3 regions of the Rhizobium sp. 25PS6 genome follow, and region 2 is predicted to be linked to each of the others. Evidence: predicted binding sites of a transcription regulator. Region 2 holds the regulator's gene; each other region holds the start of a gene.
What was found. The regulator PhoB, encoded in region 2, activates phosphate uptake and scavenging genes when phosphate is short. The targets are predictions, from matches to a motif close to TGTCATNNANCTGTCAT.
Positions count from the first base shown of each region.

Region 1: the regulator PhoB is predicted to act here: its motif matches at 2,616-2,632, upstream of RWK44_RS03280 (DUF2794 domain-containing protein).
Region 3: the regulator PhoB is predicted to act here: its motif matches at 3,724-3,740, upstream of RWK44_RS25105 (YdcH family protein).

Region 1 is NZ_JAWDIV010000002.1:126,341-132,164, reverse strand. It holds gene acnA (aconitate hydratase AcnA) at 1-1,295, shown strand, start outside; gene RWK44_RS03285 (DUF1223 domain-containing protein) at 1,532-2,272, shown strand; gene RWK44_RS03280 (DUF2794 domain-containing protein) at 2,655-3,056, shown strand; gene RWK44_RS03275 (GNAT family N-acetyltransferase) at 3,143-3,700, opposite strand; gene RWK44_RS03270 (Bax inhibitor-1/YccA family protein) at 3,811-4,539, opposite strand; gene RWK44_RS03265 (ABC transporter permease) at 4,720-5,824, opposite strand, start outside.
Region 2 is NZ_JAWDIV010000006.1:50,932-56,755, reverse strand. It holds gene argF (ornithine carbamoyltransferase) at 52-966, opposite strand; gene RWK44_RS10500 (aspartate aminotransferase family protein) at 1,014-2,213, opposite strand; gene RWK44_RS10495 (GcrA family cell cycle regulator) at 2,634-3,167, shown strand; gene phoB (phosphate regulon transcriptional regulator PhoB) at 3,440-4,123, opposite strand; gene phoU (phosphate signaling complex protein PhoU) at 4,271-4,984, opposite strand; gene pstB (phosphate ABC transporter ATP-binding protein PstB) at 5,029-5,824, opposite strand, start outside.
Region 3 is NZ_JAWDIV010000019.1:16,068-21,891, forward strand. It holds gene RWK44_RS25080 (alpha/beta hydrolase) at 1-678, opposite strand, end outside; gene RWK44_RS25085 (hypothetical protein) at 792-1,427, opposite strand; gene ykgO (type B 50S ribosomal protein L36) at 1,538-1,663, opposite strand; gene RWK44_RS25095 (5-(carboxyamino)imidazole ribonucleotide synthase) at 1,827-2,903, opposite strand; gene purE (5-(carboxyamino)imidazole ribonucleotide mutase) at 2,900-3,394, opposite strand; gene RWK44_RS25105 (YdcH family protein) at 3,413-3,616, opposite strand; gene RWK44_RS25110 (YdcH family protein) at 3,846-4,019, shown strand; gene RWK44_RS25115 (ArsR/SmtB family transcription factor) at 4,226-4,486, opposite strand; gene RWK44_RS25120 (sulfite exporter TauE/SafE family protein) at 4,654-5,418, opposite strand; gene RWK44_RS25125 (thiamine phosphate synthase) at 5,526-5,824, shown strand, end outside.

The DNA of each region.
Region 1 (5,824 bases), on a different contig from region 2:
GGGTGAAGACCTCGCTGGCACCGGGATCGCAGGTCGTCGGCGAATATCTCGCCAAATCGGGCCTGCAGGCCGATCTCGACAAACTCGGCTTCAACCTCGTCGGCTTCGGCTGCACCACCTGCATCGGCAATTCCGGCCCGCTGCCGGCACCGATCTCGAAGACGATCAACGACAAGGGCCTTATCGTTTCCGGCGTTCTCTCCGGCAACCGTAACTTCGAAGGCCGCATCTCGCCCGACGTGCAGGCGAACTACCTCGCATCTCCGCCGCTCGTCGTCGCTTATGCGCTTGCCGGTACGGTGCAGATGGATCTGACCAAGGAGCCGATCGGCGAGGACCAGAGCGGCAATCCTGTTTATCTCAAGGACATCTGGCCGACTTCGAAGGAAGTCCAGGAATTCATCCTGAAATATGTGACCCGCGAACTCTACGAAAGCAAATATGCCGACGTCTTCAAGGGTGACGTCAACTGGCAGGCCGTCCAGGTCCCGCCGGGTCAGACCTATGCCTGGGACGATGATTCGACCTATGTGCAGAACCCGCCCTACTTCGTCGGCATGGGCAAAAAGGGGACCGGCGTCTCCGACATCAAGGGCGCCCGCGTCCTTGGCCTGTTCGGCGACAAGATCACCACCGACCACATCTCGCCGGCCGGTTCGATCAAAGCGGCTTCGCCGGCCGGCGCCTACCTCATCGGCCATGACGTCGCCGTTGCCGACTTCAACCAGTACGGCACGCGCCGCGGCAACCATGAAGTGATGATGCGCGGCACCTTCGCCAATATCCGCATCCGGAACCACATGCTCGGCCCAAATGGCAAGGAAGGTGGCTACACCATCCATTACCCGTCGAAGGAAGAGACCTCGATCTACGACGCGGCGATGCAGTACAAGCAGGAAGGCGTGCCGCTCGTCATCTTCGCCGGTGTCGAATACGGCAACGGCTCCTCGCGCGACTGGGCTGCCAAGGGCACCAACCTGCTCGGCGTCAAGGCAGTGATCGCTCAGTCCTTCGAGCGCATCCATCGTTCGAACCTGGTCGGCATGGGCATCATCCCCTTCGTCTTCGAAGAGGGCACGACCTGGCAGAGCCTCGGCCTCAAGGGCGATGAACTCGTCACCATCGAAGGCCTGGAAAAGATCAAGCCGCGCGAGAAGAAGATCGCCAGGATCACCTATGGCGACGGCGCCGTGAAGGAGGTTCCGCTGCTGTCGCGCGTTGATACGCTCGACGAGGTGATCTACCTCAACAATGGCGGCATCCTGCAGACGGTTCTGCGCGATCTCGCTGCCTGATTTTTAAGAGACTTGTTTGATAATAGCCGCCGGAGAGCAATCTCCGGCGGCTTTTCTTTGGTGCGACGATAGTATTTGGACGGGCTCACGATGATTTGTTTTGCGCAAGTTCCTGTCGAGCTTCGTCTCACCCGTTCGTGACTTTTCGTTTGGACCCGGAAGGATTATTCGTACGTTCATATGTCAGGGCCGCTGGTTCAAACATGCCGTCGGCGCTGAAAAAGAGGTGCAGGTGAATGTCCCCCCGTTTTTTGATTCCGCTAATCGCGGGCGTTGTTCTCTCGGGCCCGCTGCAGGCCGAAGACGGCACGCCGAAAGGTGTCGTCGAACTCTTCACGTCGCAGGGCTGCTCCTCCTGTCCTCCCGCTGATGCCGCTTTTCGCAAGCTGGTGAACCAGGGCGATGTCATCGCGCTCGCCTATCATGTCGATTACTGGAACTATCTCGGCTGGGCCGATACGTTGAGCTCCAAGGAAAATACCGAGCGGCAGTATGGTTATGCCAAGACGATGGGCCGCAGCAACGTCTACACGCCGCAAGCCATCGTCAACGGACGCGACCATTTGGCCGGCGCCGATCTGAATGGCATCAACAGCAAGATCGATACCTATAGCAGCGAGGGCAATGGGCTGACCGTTCCAATCAGCGCCGCGATGCGCGGCGACGAGCTGGAGATCAAGATCGGCGCGGGACAGGGCAAAGCCAATGTCGTGATGGTCTATTTCGATAAGGAAAAGACGATCGACGTCGAAAAAGGCGAGAACAGCGGCAAGAAGATTTCTTATCTGCACAGCGTCACCAATGTCGAAACCGTCGGCATGTGGGACGGCAAGGCAACCAGCCTGACGCTGCCTGCCAGCGTCCTGCAGCGGCCGCAGCTCGAGGGCTGCGCCATCCTGCTGCAATCGGCGACCGCAGACGGCGATCCGGCTGCGATCCTTGGCGCGACCGTAGTGATGGCTGGTAAAAATATCTGACACTTCGTCCGGTTACGGACGAAGTTCCGGGCGGCCCGGCCGAGCGTATTCGGGGCTGGGGTTAAGGTCGATACGCTCCGCCGGGCCCTTTGGCGCGCTGGCGCCAAACCGGAATTCATAAATCTCCTGCAAATGAGGCGCTGTTTTGACTGAAATGCGGCGCTGCAGAGAAAGCGTTGACCTGTCCAGCGCATCATGCTTTCCGAAATCGAACGCAACTTTCGGAAGGCATGATGCACTGACTCAAAGTGCTACAGCGTCCTTGCGCGAGAGACGTGCGGTGTTGTCGTGCGGCTGAATGTGACGGCTGGCACTCTTGCAATTTGCGGCGGCTCGGGCAAACTGTCACCCTCCTGTCACAAGCGGAGGCCTCGGGAGACTGATGACAGATCAGCCGGATTTGCGACACGGCGAGAGCCGCTCCGTCGACAATAGTTCCTCAGTCGTCGTCGATCTCAGGGAATACAAACAAAGCAAGGACCCGCTTCCGGTGACCTTCCACCGGCGCGAACTGGACGCGATCCTCTGGATCTACGGCCGGATGGTCGGTGATGGTGAATGGCGCGACTACGCCATCGATCACCTGAAGGACAGGGCCGTCTTTTCCGTTTTCAAGCGTTCCGGCGAAATGCCGCTCTTCCGCATCGAGAAAAACCCGAAGCTTGCCGCCAAGCAGGGCGCCTATTCCGTAATCAGCGTCAACGGCACGATCCTGAAGCGCGGTCACGAGCTGAACCAAGTGCTGAAGGTCTTCGACAAGGCCCTGAAGCTCGTCGACAATTAAAGCGCGTCGCGCTTTAAGTCTTTGTTTTATGCATGTCGTTATCCCAAAACCGTTGCACACTTTTGGGCGACATGCATTAAGCCATATCAGCCGTTAAACAGCGTGCCGGGATAGACGGACTGGTCCGGATCGGTGCTCATGCCTTCGCCGAGCGCGCGCTGCATGAACATCGTATCCAGCCAGCGGCCGTGTTTATAGCCGGTGCCCTTCATCAGGCCGACCTCCGCGAAGCCGGCCGCGCGATGGAGCGCGATCGATGCGGGGCTGGCGCCGCCGATGACGGCAGCCATCTGCCGAAAGCCGAGGGTGGTGCAGCGGATGATCAGTTCGGCGAGCAGCGCCTTGCCGATGCCCCGGCCGCGGGCCTCAGGCGCCAGATAAATCGAGTCCTCGACCAGCCAGCGATAGGCGGGACGCGCGCGAAACGCCGAGGCGTAGGCGTAGCCGAGAAGCGTCCCGTCCGTGCCGATGGCTGCAATATAGGGATATTGCTGGCCGACGATCGCCGAAAAACGCACTGCCATCTCGGCCTCGGAGGGCGGGACGATCTCATAGCTCGCGACGCCGTTCAGGACCGATTCGCGATAGATATCGGCAATGGCGGGGATATCGGCATTCGAAGCATCGCGCAGGAGGAAGGACATTTCAGCAGCATATCCATAAGGGCGGCAAGGGCTTTCTAAAACCATCCCGTGAAAGCCTGCGCAACAAAAAAGGCGGCCGAAGCCGCCTTTTCGATCTCACTCGGTCCTGCTTATTTACGGTTGCCCATGAACTGCAGCAGGAACATGAAGAGGTTGATGAAGTCGAGATAGAGCGTCAGCGCACCCATGATCGCCTTGCGGCCGGCGACGGCGACGTCATCGGCTTCCAGGTACAATTCCTTGATCCGCTGCGTATCGTAGGCGGTGAGGCCTGCGAAGATCAGCACGCCGAGTACCGAGATCGCGAACTGTACGGCGGACGACGCCAGGAAGATGTTGACCAGCGAAGCGATGATCAGGCCGAAAAGACCCATCATCAGGAACGAGCCCATCGCCGACAGGTCACGCTTCGTCGTGTAGCCGTAAAGCGACAGCGCGCCGAAGGAGGCGGCGGTGACGAAGAAGGTCTGAACGACGCTCTGGCCCGTGTAGATCAGGAAGATCGACGAGAGCGACAGGCCGACGAGCGCGGCGTAGACCGCAAAGGTCGTCTGCGCGGCGGCCACCGTCATGCTATGGATCCGGAAGCTCAGGAAGAACACCAGAGCCAGCGGCGCCAGAATGACCACCCACTTCAGTGGGCTCACATAGATCGCCTGACCGAAAGCGGTCAGCTCACCATTGGCGAAGGCGAATTGGAACGACAGATATGCGGCCACGCCGGTGATCGCCAGACCCAGCGCCATCAGATTGTAGACCTTGAGCATATAAGCGCGCAGGCCTTGATCAATCATCTCGCCGGTCTGAGCGCGGCTTTGATAGTTACGAAGATCAGCCATAGTTTCCTCTTACAAGCTCCGATGGAAATACGGTGTCGGGGTTTTCGACCCGGGCGCCGCTGCGGAGCTCCAGCATGCCTGCGGATAATATGAGGCTTTCGCCCTTTGCAAACAAGAGGCTTGCATAGACTCGGTCGGTTAAATCGCCGTAAGGTGAAGGGTTTGGGTGCCGTTGCCCGGTCAAAGCTCGCGCAAGACGGGGGCTGCCTTCTGTCCGAGGATGCGCCAGGTGCCGATGAGGCCGATGCCGACGGTCAGGACGAGCGCGGTCACCAGCGTCAGTCCCGCCACGTCGGGCAGAAAGGCCGAGGGCAGACGCATGATGCGGGCGACGATGAACCAAGCGGCGGCGCTGCCGGCGATCAGCGCGAAGATCGCAGTCGCGAGGCCGAGGATCAGATATTCGTAGCTGAAGGCGCGGATCAGCATGGCGCGCGTGGCACCGAGCGTCTTCAGCACCACCGCGTCGTGGGTGCGCGCCCGGTTTCCGGCGGCAAGCGCGCCGGCAAGGACGAGGATCGAGGCGATCAGGGCGACCGAGGCCGCAGCGCGGATTGCGGTCGCCAGCTGTGCGACCAGCTGGTTGACGATATCGATCGCGTCCTTGACGCGCACACTGGTGATCGTCGGATAGGTGTTGGTGACCGATTTCAGGATCGCCGCATCTTCGGCCGGTGTCGAGGAGGGATCGGTCAGCGTCGCCAGCCACGCATGCGGGGCGCCGCGGAAGGTATTCGGCGAGAAAACCATGACGAAATTGATCGACAGTGATTCCCACTCGACGCGGCGCAGATTGGCGATCTTCGCCGTGATGTTGCGGCCGAGCACGTTGACGGTCACCTTATCGCCGAGCTTGAGGCCGAGTTCATGCGCCTCTTCCGAGGAGAAGGAGACGAGCGGCTCGCCGCTGTAATCCTTGTCCCACCATTTGCCTTCGGTGAGGGCGGCGTTCTCCGGCAGGGTTTCGGCATAGGTGATGCCGCGATCGCCGTTCAGCACCCAGCGGCCGGCCGCCGGCACGTTCATCTTGGTGACGTCCTCGCCGTTGAAGGCGATGATCCGGCCGCGCAGCATCGGCACTTCGACGAGTTTGCCCTTCGGTGCCTGGCCTTGGACGAGATCGCGGAAGGCGCCGACCTCGACGCTCTGGATATCGACGAAGAAGAAGTTCGGCGCACCCTCGTTCATGCGGCCGGTCAGCTGCTGGCGCAGGTTCCCGTCGATCAGGGTCAGCGTCACCAGCAATGCCAGGCCAAGGCCGAGCGAGAGCACGACTGAGGGCGTC
Region 2 (5,824 bases):
CCCTTCGCTCGCGCGGTCGCGAGTTTGTGACTCGCGACGTCCGATTATGGTTCAGATCGCGCCCAGGCACCAAGCAAGAATCGACTTCTGCGCATGAAGACGGTTTTCCGCCTCATCGAAGACTACGGATTGCGGACCGTCGATCACATCATCAGTCACTTCCTCACCGCGATGGGCGGGCAGGCAATGCATGAACAATGCATCATTGCCGGCTTTCGCCATCAAGGCCGCGTTGACCTGATAAGGCTGGAAGACATTGTGACCCCGGGCCCGATGTTCCTGATTCATGGAGACCCAGGTATCGGTCACCACGCAATCGACGCCGGCGACCGCACGGTCGGCATCATGGCAAAGCATGATTTCGGCGCCCTCATTGCGGGCCCAGTTCAGATAGTGATCCTTTGGCTCCGAGCCAAGGGGCACGGCCATGTTCATGCGATAGCCGAAACGCGCGGCACCCTCGACCAGCGAATGCAGCACATTGTTGCCGTCGCCGGTCCAGGCGATGGTCTTGCCCTTGATCGGGCCGCGATGCTCTTCGAAGGTCATGATATCGGCCATGATCTGGCAGGGATGGGTGTCATCCGTCAGCGCATTGATCACAGGCACGGTCGCATGCTGGGCAAGCTCCAGCAGCCTGGAATGCTCGGTGGTGCGGATCATGATCGCATCGACATAGCGCGACAGCACCTTGGCGGTGTCGCCGATCGTCTCGGCGCGGCCGAGCTGCATCTCGGTGCCGGACAGGAAGAGCGTTTCGCCGCCGAGCTGGCGCATGCCGACGTCGAAGGAGACGCGGGTGCGCGTCGACGGCTTCTCGAAGATCATCGCCAGCATCTTGCCCGCGAGCGGCTTGTCGCCCGTGCCTGCCTTGAAGGCCTGCTTGCGGGTGAGCGCATCGTTCATGATCGTTCTGAGATCGGCGGATGTGACCGCCGAAAGATCGAGGAAGTGTTTAGGGCTCATATCGTCTACTTACCTGTACCTGTGCTGCGCCCGAAGCGGCAATTTCTTCAAGCCGTCTTCTTGACCTTGGAAGCGCGGATGCTCTCGGCGGCGCGCTCGACGCGGGCAAGGCCCTCGCGGGCTTCCTCGGCGGTGACCACGAGCGGCGGAAGAAGGCGGATGACGTTGTCGCCGGCGGGCACGCCGAGCAGATGGGCGGCGCGGATCGCCTGCAGCAGTTCGGCTGAGGGAACGGCAGCCTTGATGCCGAGCAAAAGCCCCTCGCCGCGCACGTCTTCGATCACATCGGGATAACGATCCTTCAGCGAGGCGAGACCCTGGCGGAAGACGAGTGCTACGTCGCGCACCTGCTGGAGGAAGCCATCGGCAAGGATGATGTCGAGCACGGCGCTGCCGACGGCCATGGCAAGCGGATTGCCGCCATAGGTCGAGCCATGCGTACCGGCCTTCATGCCGGAGGCGGCCTCTGATGTGGCAAGGCAGGCGCCGAGCGGGAAACCGCCGCCGATGCCCTTGGCGACCGCCATGATGTCGGGTGTGATGCCCGACCATTCATGGGCGAAGAGCTTGCCGGTGCGGCCGACGCCGGTCTGGACCTCGTCGAGAATCAGCAGCAGGCCGTTGTCGTCGCAGAGCTGGCGAAGCGCCTTCATGAACTCAGGCGTGGCGGGACGGACGCCGCCCTCGCCCTGCACGGGCTCGATGAGGATGCCAGCCGTCGCCTCGGTGATCGCGGCGCGGACCGCTTCGATGTCGCCGAAAGCCACCTGATCGAAACCTGGCGCCTTGGGGCCGAAGCCTTCGAGATATTTCTCCTGGCCGCCGGCGGCGATCGTCGCCAGCGTCCGTCCGTGGAAGGCGCCTTCGAAGGTGATGATATGGAAGCGCTCGGGATGGCCCTTGGAAAACTGATAGCGGCGCGCCGTCTTGATCGCGCATTCGAGTGCCTCCGCACCCGAATTGGTGAAGAACACCTTATCGGCGAAGGTGGCGTCCGTCAGGCGTTTTGCCAGACGCTCCTGTCCGGGGATCTCATAGATGTTCGACAGGTGCCAGACCTTGTCGGCCTGCTCCTTGAGTGCACCGACCACATGCGGATTGCTGTGGCCGACGGACGTGACGGCGACGCCGGCGCCGAAATCGAGATATCGCTCGCCACTTTCGGTGATCAGCCATACGCCCTCGCCTCGCTCGAACCGCAGCGGGGCACGAGAATAGGTGTCATAAAGCGGCGCGGCTTCAGCCATGGCGCGATCTCCATCAAAGTTGCCGGGCAATGACTCCGGCTAAGGAAACCAAGCCCGAAAAATCAAAAATGCCGCCTTGCGGCGGCGAGTGGCACTATTTCCTTTTCGCGCTGCAATGTCAACAAAACGGCGCCCTTAGCGCATGCAGCAAGGGTGTACAGCGGCATTTTCAGTCATCAACAGGCATTATTGCAGAAATGACACGCAGGGGCAGCAAGTTGGGGAAAACTACGAATTCGATTCATCCGGATTCATGCGACTCTTGTCACGGAGTCAGCCTCACACTAGGTTAAAGATCAATTACTAGACTGCATGCGGCGGAACTAGTCACCAAAATTGATCAAGCGTTTCTTGTTTCGGAGCTCCCGGGACAACGGTGAGGGATTCTGCCATCACCAACGCAAAAGGTGGAGACAGGGCATGAACTGGACAGACGAGCGGGTCGAGAAACTCAAGAAGCTTTGGGCCGAAGGACTGAGCGCCAGCCAGATTGCTGCGCAGCTTGGCGGGGTCAGCAGAAACGCGGTCATCGGCAAGGTGCACCGACTGTGCCTTCCCGGCCGTGCCAAGGCCGGCGGCACCAACACTGCGGCGCGAACGCCGAAGCGCAACACATCGGCGCCGCGCGCGCCGAACTACGCCTCCCGGATCACGACCCGCACCGTCACCCGCCAGCAGGGCGCGACGATGCTGAAGGAAGAGATCGAGATCGAAACGATCGAGGAAATGGAATACGTGCCGAGAGGCAATGTGGTGGTGCCGATTTCGCGCCGCCTCGGCCTGACGGAACTGACCGAACGCACCTGCAAGTGGCCGGTCGGCGATCCGCTGAAGGACGACTTCCATTTCTGCGGCTGCGAATCCCCCGACAATTCGCCTTATTGCGGCTATCACCAGAAGCTCGCCTACCAGCCGGTCAACGAACGCCGCCGGGCAGCGGCGCGGGCCAGCTGAACGCGGGCAACCATCGCCAGAATGTGGAAAACGGGCCGAGAGGCCCGTTTTTTTATGCGAGTGGATGGGAGCGCTCGGGCATCCGGATTGCTGGTAAGGTGTCCTCCGTCATGCTCGGCCTTGTGCCGAGCATCTGACCACCCCTACTACTTTTACCAAAAATCCTTTATTTTCAGATGCTTAATTTGGCGTACGCAGATCCTCGGCACAAGGCCGAGGATGACGTCGCAGGTTTTGCCAGGGCTTTGTCAGCAGGCTCAGAACGGAAGCCCTCAGGCTTCCATCGAGTAACCGGCGCCGCGGACTGTGCGGATGACGTCCTGCATGTTGGAAAAATTCAGCGCCTTGCGCAGGCGGCCGACATGGACGTCGACGGTGCGCTCGTCGACATAGATATCGTGGCCCCAGACGCCATCGAGAAGCTGCGAGCGGGAGAAGACCCGGCCCGGCGACGACATCAGGAATTCCAGCAGGCGGAATTCGGTGGGGCCGAGGCGGACTTCGCGGCTCTTGCGATGGACGCGATGGGTTTCGCGGTCAAGCTCGATATCGCCGCATTTCAGCACGGTCGACAGCACCTCGGGACGGGCGCGGCGCAGCATCGCCTTGACGCGGGCAACAAGTTCCGGGGTCGAGAAGGGCTTGACGACATAATCGTCGGCACCCGTCGATAATCCGCGGACACGCTCGCTCTCCTCACCGCGCGCCGTCAGCATGATGATCGGCAGTCGCTCGGTTTCCGGCCGCATGCGCAGGCGCCGGCAGAGCTCGATGCCGGAAACACCAGGCAGCATCCAATCGAGGATGAGAAGATCGGGCGTGCGCTCCTGAAGCCTCATCTCGGCTTCGTCGCCACGAAGGATGGTATCGACCTCGAAGCCTTCCGCTTCGAGATTGTAGCGAAGAAGCACGCTGAGGGCTTCCTCGTCTTCAACAACTGCAACTCTCGGGATCATGCGTGTCGGTCTCCTCGCGCATCATCCTTAAATCAGGGGTGATTTAAGCAATTCATCCTGCGCAAATTCAGAAATTGGCTGCGACCTCTTTGCGCGCCCCGGACGGGCGCGCACGCAATTGACTGGTCCGGCGACTGGCCCGGGCAGTTATTCCGTCACCGCGCCGACGGTGTTGGCGCTGTCGTCCTTCGGACGATCGCCTTCCGGCTGTGCGCCGGTCGTCATGTAAAAGATCGTCTCGGCGATGTTGGTGGCATGGTCGCCGATGCGCTCGATGTTCTTGGCGCAGAAGAGAAGATGCGTGCAGCTAGTGATGTTACGTGGATCCTCCATCATATAGGTCAGGAGTTCGCGGAACAGCGAGGTGTACATCGCGTCGATCTCGTTGTCGCGTTCACGGATCGCATTCGCCTTGTCGGCTGAACGATTGGTGTAGACATCGAGCACTTCCTTGAGCTGGACGAGCGCCAGCTCGGACAGATGCTCGAGGCCGCGGGCGAGCTTACGGGGAACGCCGGTGCTTTGGACGGCGATGACGCGCTTGGCGGTGTTTTTGCCGAGGTCGCCGACGCGTTCGAGATCGGCGGCGATGCGGATCGAACCCATGATTTCACGCAGGTCCGAGGCCATCGGCTGACGGCGGGCGATGGTCACGATCGCCTTGTCGCCGATTTCGCGTTCGGCGTGATCCAAGATCACATCGTCGGAGATGACCTTCTGCGCCAGCGCGGTATCGCCGTTGACGAGGGCGCGGACGGCTTCGCTGACCATCTGCTCGGCCAGGCCGCCCATTTCGGAAATCCGCCTGGACAGGAACTTCAGATCATCATCGTAGGCAGAAAAAATATGTGTCGATGCCATGGGGCTTTATCCTCGAATAACGGGAAGGCTTGGTGTCGCCAAAATCAACCGAAGCGACCCATGATGTAGTCCTGGGTGCGCGGATCGTCGGGATTGGTGAACATCTTGTCGGTGTCGTTCTCCTCGACGAGATTGCCGAGGTGGAACATGGCGGTGCGCTGCGAGACACGCGCGGCCTGCTGCATAGAGTGGGTGACGATGACGATCGTGTAGTTCTCGCGCAGCTCGTGGATCAGTTCCTCGACCTTGGCGGTGGCGATCGGGTCGAGCGCCGAGCAGGGCTCGTCCATCAGGATGACTTCAGGGCTGACGGCGACGGCACGCGCAATGCAGAGGCGCTGCTGCTGACCGCCCGACAGGCCGGTGCCGGATTCATGCACGCGATCCTTGACCTCGTTCCAGAGGCCGGCGCGCTGCAGGCTGGTCTCGACGATCTGGTCGAGATCGGCCTTCGACTTGGCAAGGCCATGGATGCGCGGGCCGTAGGAGACGTTTTCATAGATCGTCTTCGGGAACGGGTTCGGCTTCTGGAAGACCATGCCGACGCGGGCGCGAAGTTCGACGACGTCGATATCGGGATCATAGACATCGTCGGTATCAAGCGTGATCTTGCCGGTGACGCGGCAGCCGTCGATCGTGTCGTTCATGCGGTTGAGGCACCGCAGGAAGGTCGACTTGCCGCAGCCGGACGGGCCGATCAGGGCGGTTACGGTGTTTTCGCGGACGTTCAGGTTCACATCGAAAAGCGCGCGCTTCTCGCCGTAGTAAACCGAGACATCCTTTCCGATCATCTTATAAGGGACGTTGCTCATCTTCTGATCCAGCGCCTTTTCAACTGCA
Region 3 (5,824 bases), on a different contig from region 2:
GCTGGGACGCAGCACCAGCGACGGACCTGTTTTTTCGATGTAGTCGGCCGGGCGAGGATTGGGACGGAAGACATTCAGCGTGCCGCGCTCCAGCCGGCTGAGCCCAAGCGGCACGACGATCGCATGGTTGAAGAGCCAACCGACGATCGGCACGGTCGCCACATGATAGTACCAGTCGATGCCGCCCGGCCAGGGATGGGTGGCGGGCGCGAGGAAGAGCAGGCCGGCAGTCTTGTCAGGATGGCGCAGGCCAAAGGCGGCGGTGATCGCGCCGCCGAAGGAATGGCCGATGATGATCGCCTTCTCGATGCCGCGCTTCTCCATCAGTCTGGCGATCGCATCGGCCTGGCCGGAGGGGAAGGCGTTCTCAGGGCCGCCGCGTTCGGAATAGCCATGACCGGGGCGATCGACGAAGAGCATTTCCGCCCGGCCTTCGAGTGCGGCGCGGAAGGCAACGACCTGATCGAGCAGATTGCCGCTGGCGCCGTGAATGAAGACCAGCGCCGGCAGATCCGCATTTTCGGGACGCGCGACGTGGACGGCATTCATGCAGTAACCGCCGACATCCGTCAGTTCGCCAATATTCGGATAGGCGTGTTCGAATTGCCGCGCCTTATAAGTGGAATAACCGATGGCTGCGGCGAGCGGGGCGAGAAGAGCGGAAACTTCTGCAAGCATGATCTCAACGAGCGATAATTGCGGGACGTCCTGCGGCGGACAACCGCCACATCGTTCCCTCTCTATTCTAAAATTGTGCAGCGTGATCCGACGTCAAGATCGCTGACCGGGAATCAGATGCGGTTGCCGGCAAGTTTTTCCGCAAGCGTGTTGGCCTGTTCCTGGGCGGTGCGTTCGGCGGGATAGATATCGAGAAAACGCTCCCACGCCTTCAAGGTCAGCTGGTCGTTGCCGGAATTGCTGAGGATCGCCGCCATGCCGGAGAGAGCGCCGAAATGGCGCGGCTCGAGATCGAGCACACGTTCGATATCGGACATCGACTTGCGATAATTTCCCATGACGAAATTCAGCGTGGCGCGGCGGTTCCAGCTTTCGGCATAATCGGGCTTCAGCGCGATCGCCTCATCGAGGAAATCGAGGGCCGCGGGATTGCGCTTTTCCTCGATCGCCTTGTCGGCCCACTGCATCAGCAGATTGACGGTGGCGCTACCGGAATCGTTCCATTCCATGCGGATTTCATTGGCGATGCCGCTGGCCTTTTCGGGATCGCGTTCACGCTTCAATTGGCTGAAGAGCTGGTCGAGGTGCTGCTTCGGCGAATTGTTGGCATCCGTCTGCTCGACGATGACGTCCTTTTTCGCCGTGGCGGCCGGCTGCTCCGCGGCGGTAGCCGGAAAGGTGGAGGCGAACAGGATGAGAGCGAGCGGCAGCGCCGCTGATGTCAAAGCAAAAAAGCGCATGGCGGACATATTAGCCCGCCAGCGCCGAAGATCAAACAAATTTGACGTGATCACCGCAGCGACCCACCGGATATATATGCCCGCGCAAACTCATACGCAGGGCGATCCGACGCGCGAAATCAGCCCTGACGAGCCTTGAAGCGCGGGTTCAGCTTGTTGATGATGTACATGCGGCCCTTGCGGCGAACCAGACGGTTGTCACGGTGACGAGCCTTGAGCGACTTGAGCGAATTCTTGATCTTCATTTTTCTGATCCGCGATCTCTATGGGGGAATTCACATTCGCCCGTATCTTTAACAATCAAAAGCGCGCCATCGGGCGCGCTGTTTAGGTGGGGAGCAGATACCCCGTCACCTTTTCCGTGTCAACCACATGAAGGTGTTTTTCCCAAGGCGCAGGGGTGTTTTCTCAGGCCAAAACCGGCGATTTCGGCGTCAGGGTGGTGACATGGCCCATCTTGCGGCCGGGGCGCCACTCGGTCTTGCCATAGAGATGAACCAGCGTATCGGGGCGCCGCAGCCAGTCGGGAACGGCAAGGATATCATCGCCGATCAGGTTCTGCATGACGCAGTCGGAATGGCGCTCGGCATTGCCGAGCGGCAGGCCGGCAACGGCGCGGATATGCTGCTCGAACTGGCTGACGACGCAGGCGGCTTCCGTCCAGTGACCGGAGTTGTGGACACGCGGCGCCATCTCGTTGGCGATCAGTCCGCCATCGGCAAGTACGAAGAATTCGATGCCGATGACGCCGACATAGTTCAATGCAGCAAGGATTTTCTCGGCCGATTGCCGCGCGGCGTCCGCTGCCGGCGCCGAGATCGCAGCGGGAACCGTCGAGGTGTGGAGAATGCCGTTGCGGTGGACATTCTCGGCGGGATCGAAGCAGACGACCGTACCGTCGGGGGCGCGGGCGGCGATGATCGAGACCTCACGCTCGAAGGCCACGAAGCTTTCGAGGATGAGCGGCACGCCGCCAAGTGCTGCATAGGCGCCATCCGGACTGTCTGCGGCCGAGCGGAAAACCTTCTGGCCCTTGCCGTCATAACCGAGACGGCGGGTCTTCAGCACGCCCTGGCCGCCGAAATCATTCAGTGCCGTCTCGAGATCGGCCTGGCTGTCGATCGCATGGAAGCGGGCAGTGGTTATGCCGCACCCATTGAGAAAGCGTTTTTCGACGAGACGGTCCTGGGCGGCTTCCAGCGCCTTCGGCGGCGGATAGACGGACACGCTCGCCGAGAGCGTTTCGGCGGCTGCGACGGGCACGTTCTCGAACTCGTAGGTGACGACGTCGCAGATATCGGCGAGTTCGGCCAGTGCCAAGGGATCGTCATAGGCGGCGGTAATCTGCCGGTTGGCGAGCTGGGCGGCCGGACAGTCCGCCTGCGGCTCGAGGATGACCGTGCGAAAATTCAACCTGGCGGCGGCAATGGCCAGCATGCGGCCGAGCTGGCCGCCGCCGATAATGCCGATCGTTCTCGCCGTCATAGATCGTCCATCGGGTATTCGGCGACGGCAGCACTCTGGCGCTCGCGCCATTCGTCGAGCCGGTCGGCGATTTCTTCGTCGGAAAGGGCAAGCACGGCGGCGGCGAGAAGGGCGGCGTTGACTGCGCCGGCCTTGCCGATGGCGAGCGTGCCGACGGGAATACCGGCCGGCATCTGCACGATGGAAAGGAGGCTGTCCTGGCCGGACAGAGCTTTTGATTGGACCGGCACGCCGAAGACCGGCAGCGGCGTCATTGCGGCGGTCATGCCCGGCAGGTGGGCGGCGCCGCCGGCGCCGGCGATGATGACCTTGAAGCCCTCCGCACGTGCGCCCTTGGCGAAATTGACCAGCCGGTCGACTGTGCGGTGCGCCGAAATGATGCGCGCGTCATAGGGAATTTCCAGCGCCTCCAGCGTGTCGGCGGCGTTTTTCATGGTCTCCCAGTCGGACTGGCTGCCCATGATGATGGCGACGGGTGGTCTGTCTGTCATCGTTGCTGCTATTCCCTCTCAGGCGATGATGTCAGGGATGATCTGATCTTCCAGCTTGGAGAGCCTGTCCTTGATAACGAGCTTCTTCTTTTTCATGCGCTGGATTCGCAGAGCATCGCATCCGGTCTGAATCATGGCGTTGATCGCGGCGTCGAAATCCTCGTGCTCCTGGCGCAGGCGCGCCACTATGAGCCTGATTTCCGCCTGTTCCTGATCGGCCATATACATTCCCCGTTTATCGTCCTTGGACCTTGTCCGATCTGGCGATGATTTCCGCAAGCTCCTATCACCAAATACAGGTAACGGCTAGTTAGTCTTGATCATGAAATTGCCATGCAGTCTTCATCTTTTGGCCTTCGACAAGCCGTCAAAAATATGTCACAGTCCCGCCCGTTGACACCTTGATCCCCGACGATGTTGGCCGGGGAGGGTAAGAGGAAGGAAGGGTCATATGACTGTTCAAGCTCATCTTGAGTCACTCCAGAAAAAGCATGTCGCTCTCGAGGAGGAGTTGCACGCGCTCAGAACATCTCCCTCTATTTCCGATACGGAACTTGCCGAATGCAAGCGCCGCAAGCTGCGCATCAAGGACGAGATTCAGCGTCTTAAGTCATCCGTCCACTAATCTTCCCAAGGGTCGCCGGGCGATCATCTTGCGCAACAAGGTAAATCCATCCATTCCACCAAAAATTTGCAAGAACCGGTGATTTGACACCATATTTGCGCCAGTCCGATGCATCCGGCATCGTGGCTGGCGCTTTTGCGTCTGTCACGTCTCACATCGCATCCTTATGATTCGCATCGTATCCCCAGATCTTACGGGAACATGCATCAGGCCCAGAACTGATCCAGCCACAAATTGAGCTTGTCGAAGCCACGGTTATTGACTGCATAGATGCGTTTGGTGCCTTCCGAGGTCACGGAAACGAGATTGCTGTCGAGAAGCGCCTTCAGGTGCTGCGAAACAGCAGGACGGCTGATCGGCAGGCCTTCGGCGAGCTCGTTGACCGTCCGTGGCGCGCGACGCAATTCCTCCAGCAGAAACCGCCGGTTCGGATCGGCAATCGCAGAGAAAGGGTCCGTGTTCGACATGGCGAGAACGCTACGTCAAACCGGCGGCACCAGCAAGGAAATTGTGCATTGCAGCGTGTTGCCGCAAAATTCCTTAAATCGAGATCGATCTAAGGAATCATGCAGCAATTCAAAGTGCTGCAGCGTCCTTTGCGCGCCTGAAGAGACGCGCGGCGCTGTAGGACCTCTTACCAGCCAAGGCCCTCGCGCACGATCAGGAAGGCGGCGATCAGCGCCATTGCATACATGAAGGGATAGAAGATCTGTGGCTTCATGCGGCGCACGCACCAGGCGCCGGCGATGGTGGCGAGCGGGGCGAAGGGCAGAAGCGTTGCGGAGGTCGCAAGGTTCTGGGTGCCGAGCTGACCGAGCGCGAAATAGGGGATCAGCTTGATGGCGTTGAGGATTGCGAAGAAGCGCACGCTGGTGCCGGTATATTCACGTGGCTGTAATTTGAGCGGCAGGGCATAGATCTGGAAGGGCGCGCCGCCGGCATGGGCGACGAAGCTGCCGTAACCGGAAAATGTGCCCCAGAGGTTGGCGGCCACCGGCCGTTGGCTGCGCGGCGGCACCACCTTGCCGGCGCCCGGGCCGAAATTGCTCCAGAAATAGCGCAGGCAGAAGAGGATGGTCACCGCGCCGATGACGATACGCAGCATGTTGCCCGGAACCAGCGCCGAGGTCGCCCAGCCCAGCGCAATGCCGATGAAGGCGCCTGGCAGCATGATCTTCAGCGTCGCCCAGTCGCCATGCTTGCGCCAGATGACAAGCGAAATCATGTCCATGAAGACCAGGATCGGCAGCAGGATGGCGGCCGCCTCGACCGGCGAGACGACGAGGGCGAGAAAGGGCAAGCCGATCAGCGACAAAGCGTCGCCCATGCCGCCTTTTGCGAGGCCCACCAGCAGAACGGCGGGCACGGCGGCGTAGTAGAATGACAAATCCTGCGGCATGCTTTCGACGTCCTCCTCTTGCAAGCCTCGTCTAACGGAACTACTCACACAAAACGAGTGCGGATCCCTCATTTCGAAGGGGAATTCGCAGGAAACGGAAAGACCCCATGACCGAACCGGAAAACCGCTGCCGCCTTGTGCTCATCGTAGCCGATATCGCCGATGCCGATGAACAGGCAAAGATCGTCGCCGACGCGCTGAAGGGCGGCGATGTCGCTTCGGTGATCGTGCCGCAATATGGGCTTGACGACGGCACCTTCCAGAAACATGCCGAAAAGCTGGTGCCGCTGATCCAGGACGCTGGCGCCGCCGCGCTGATTGCGGGTGACAGCCGTGTCGCAGGCCGGGCGAAGGCCGACGGCCTGCACCTTTCCGGCAATGCTGAGGCCCTTTCGGAGGCGATCGA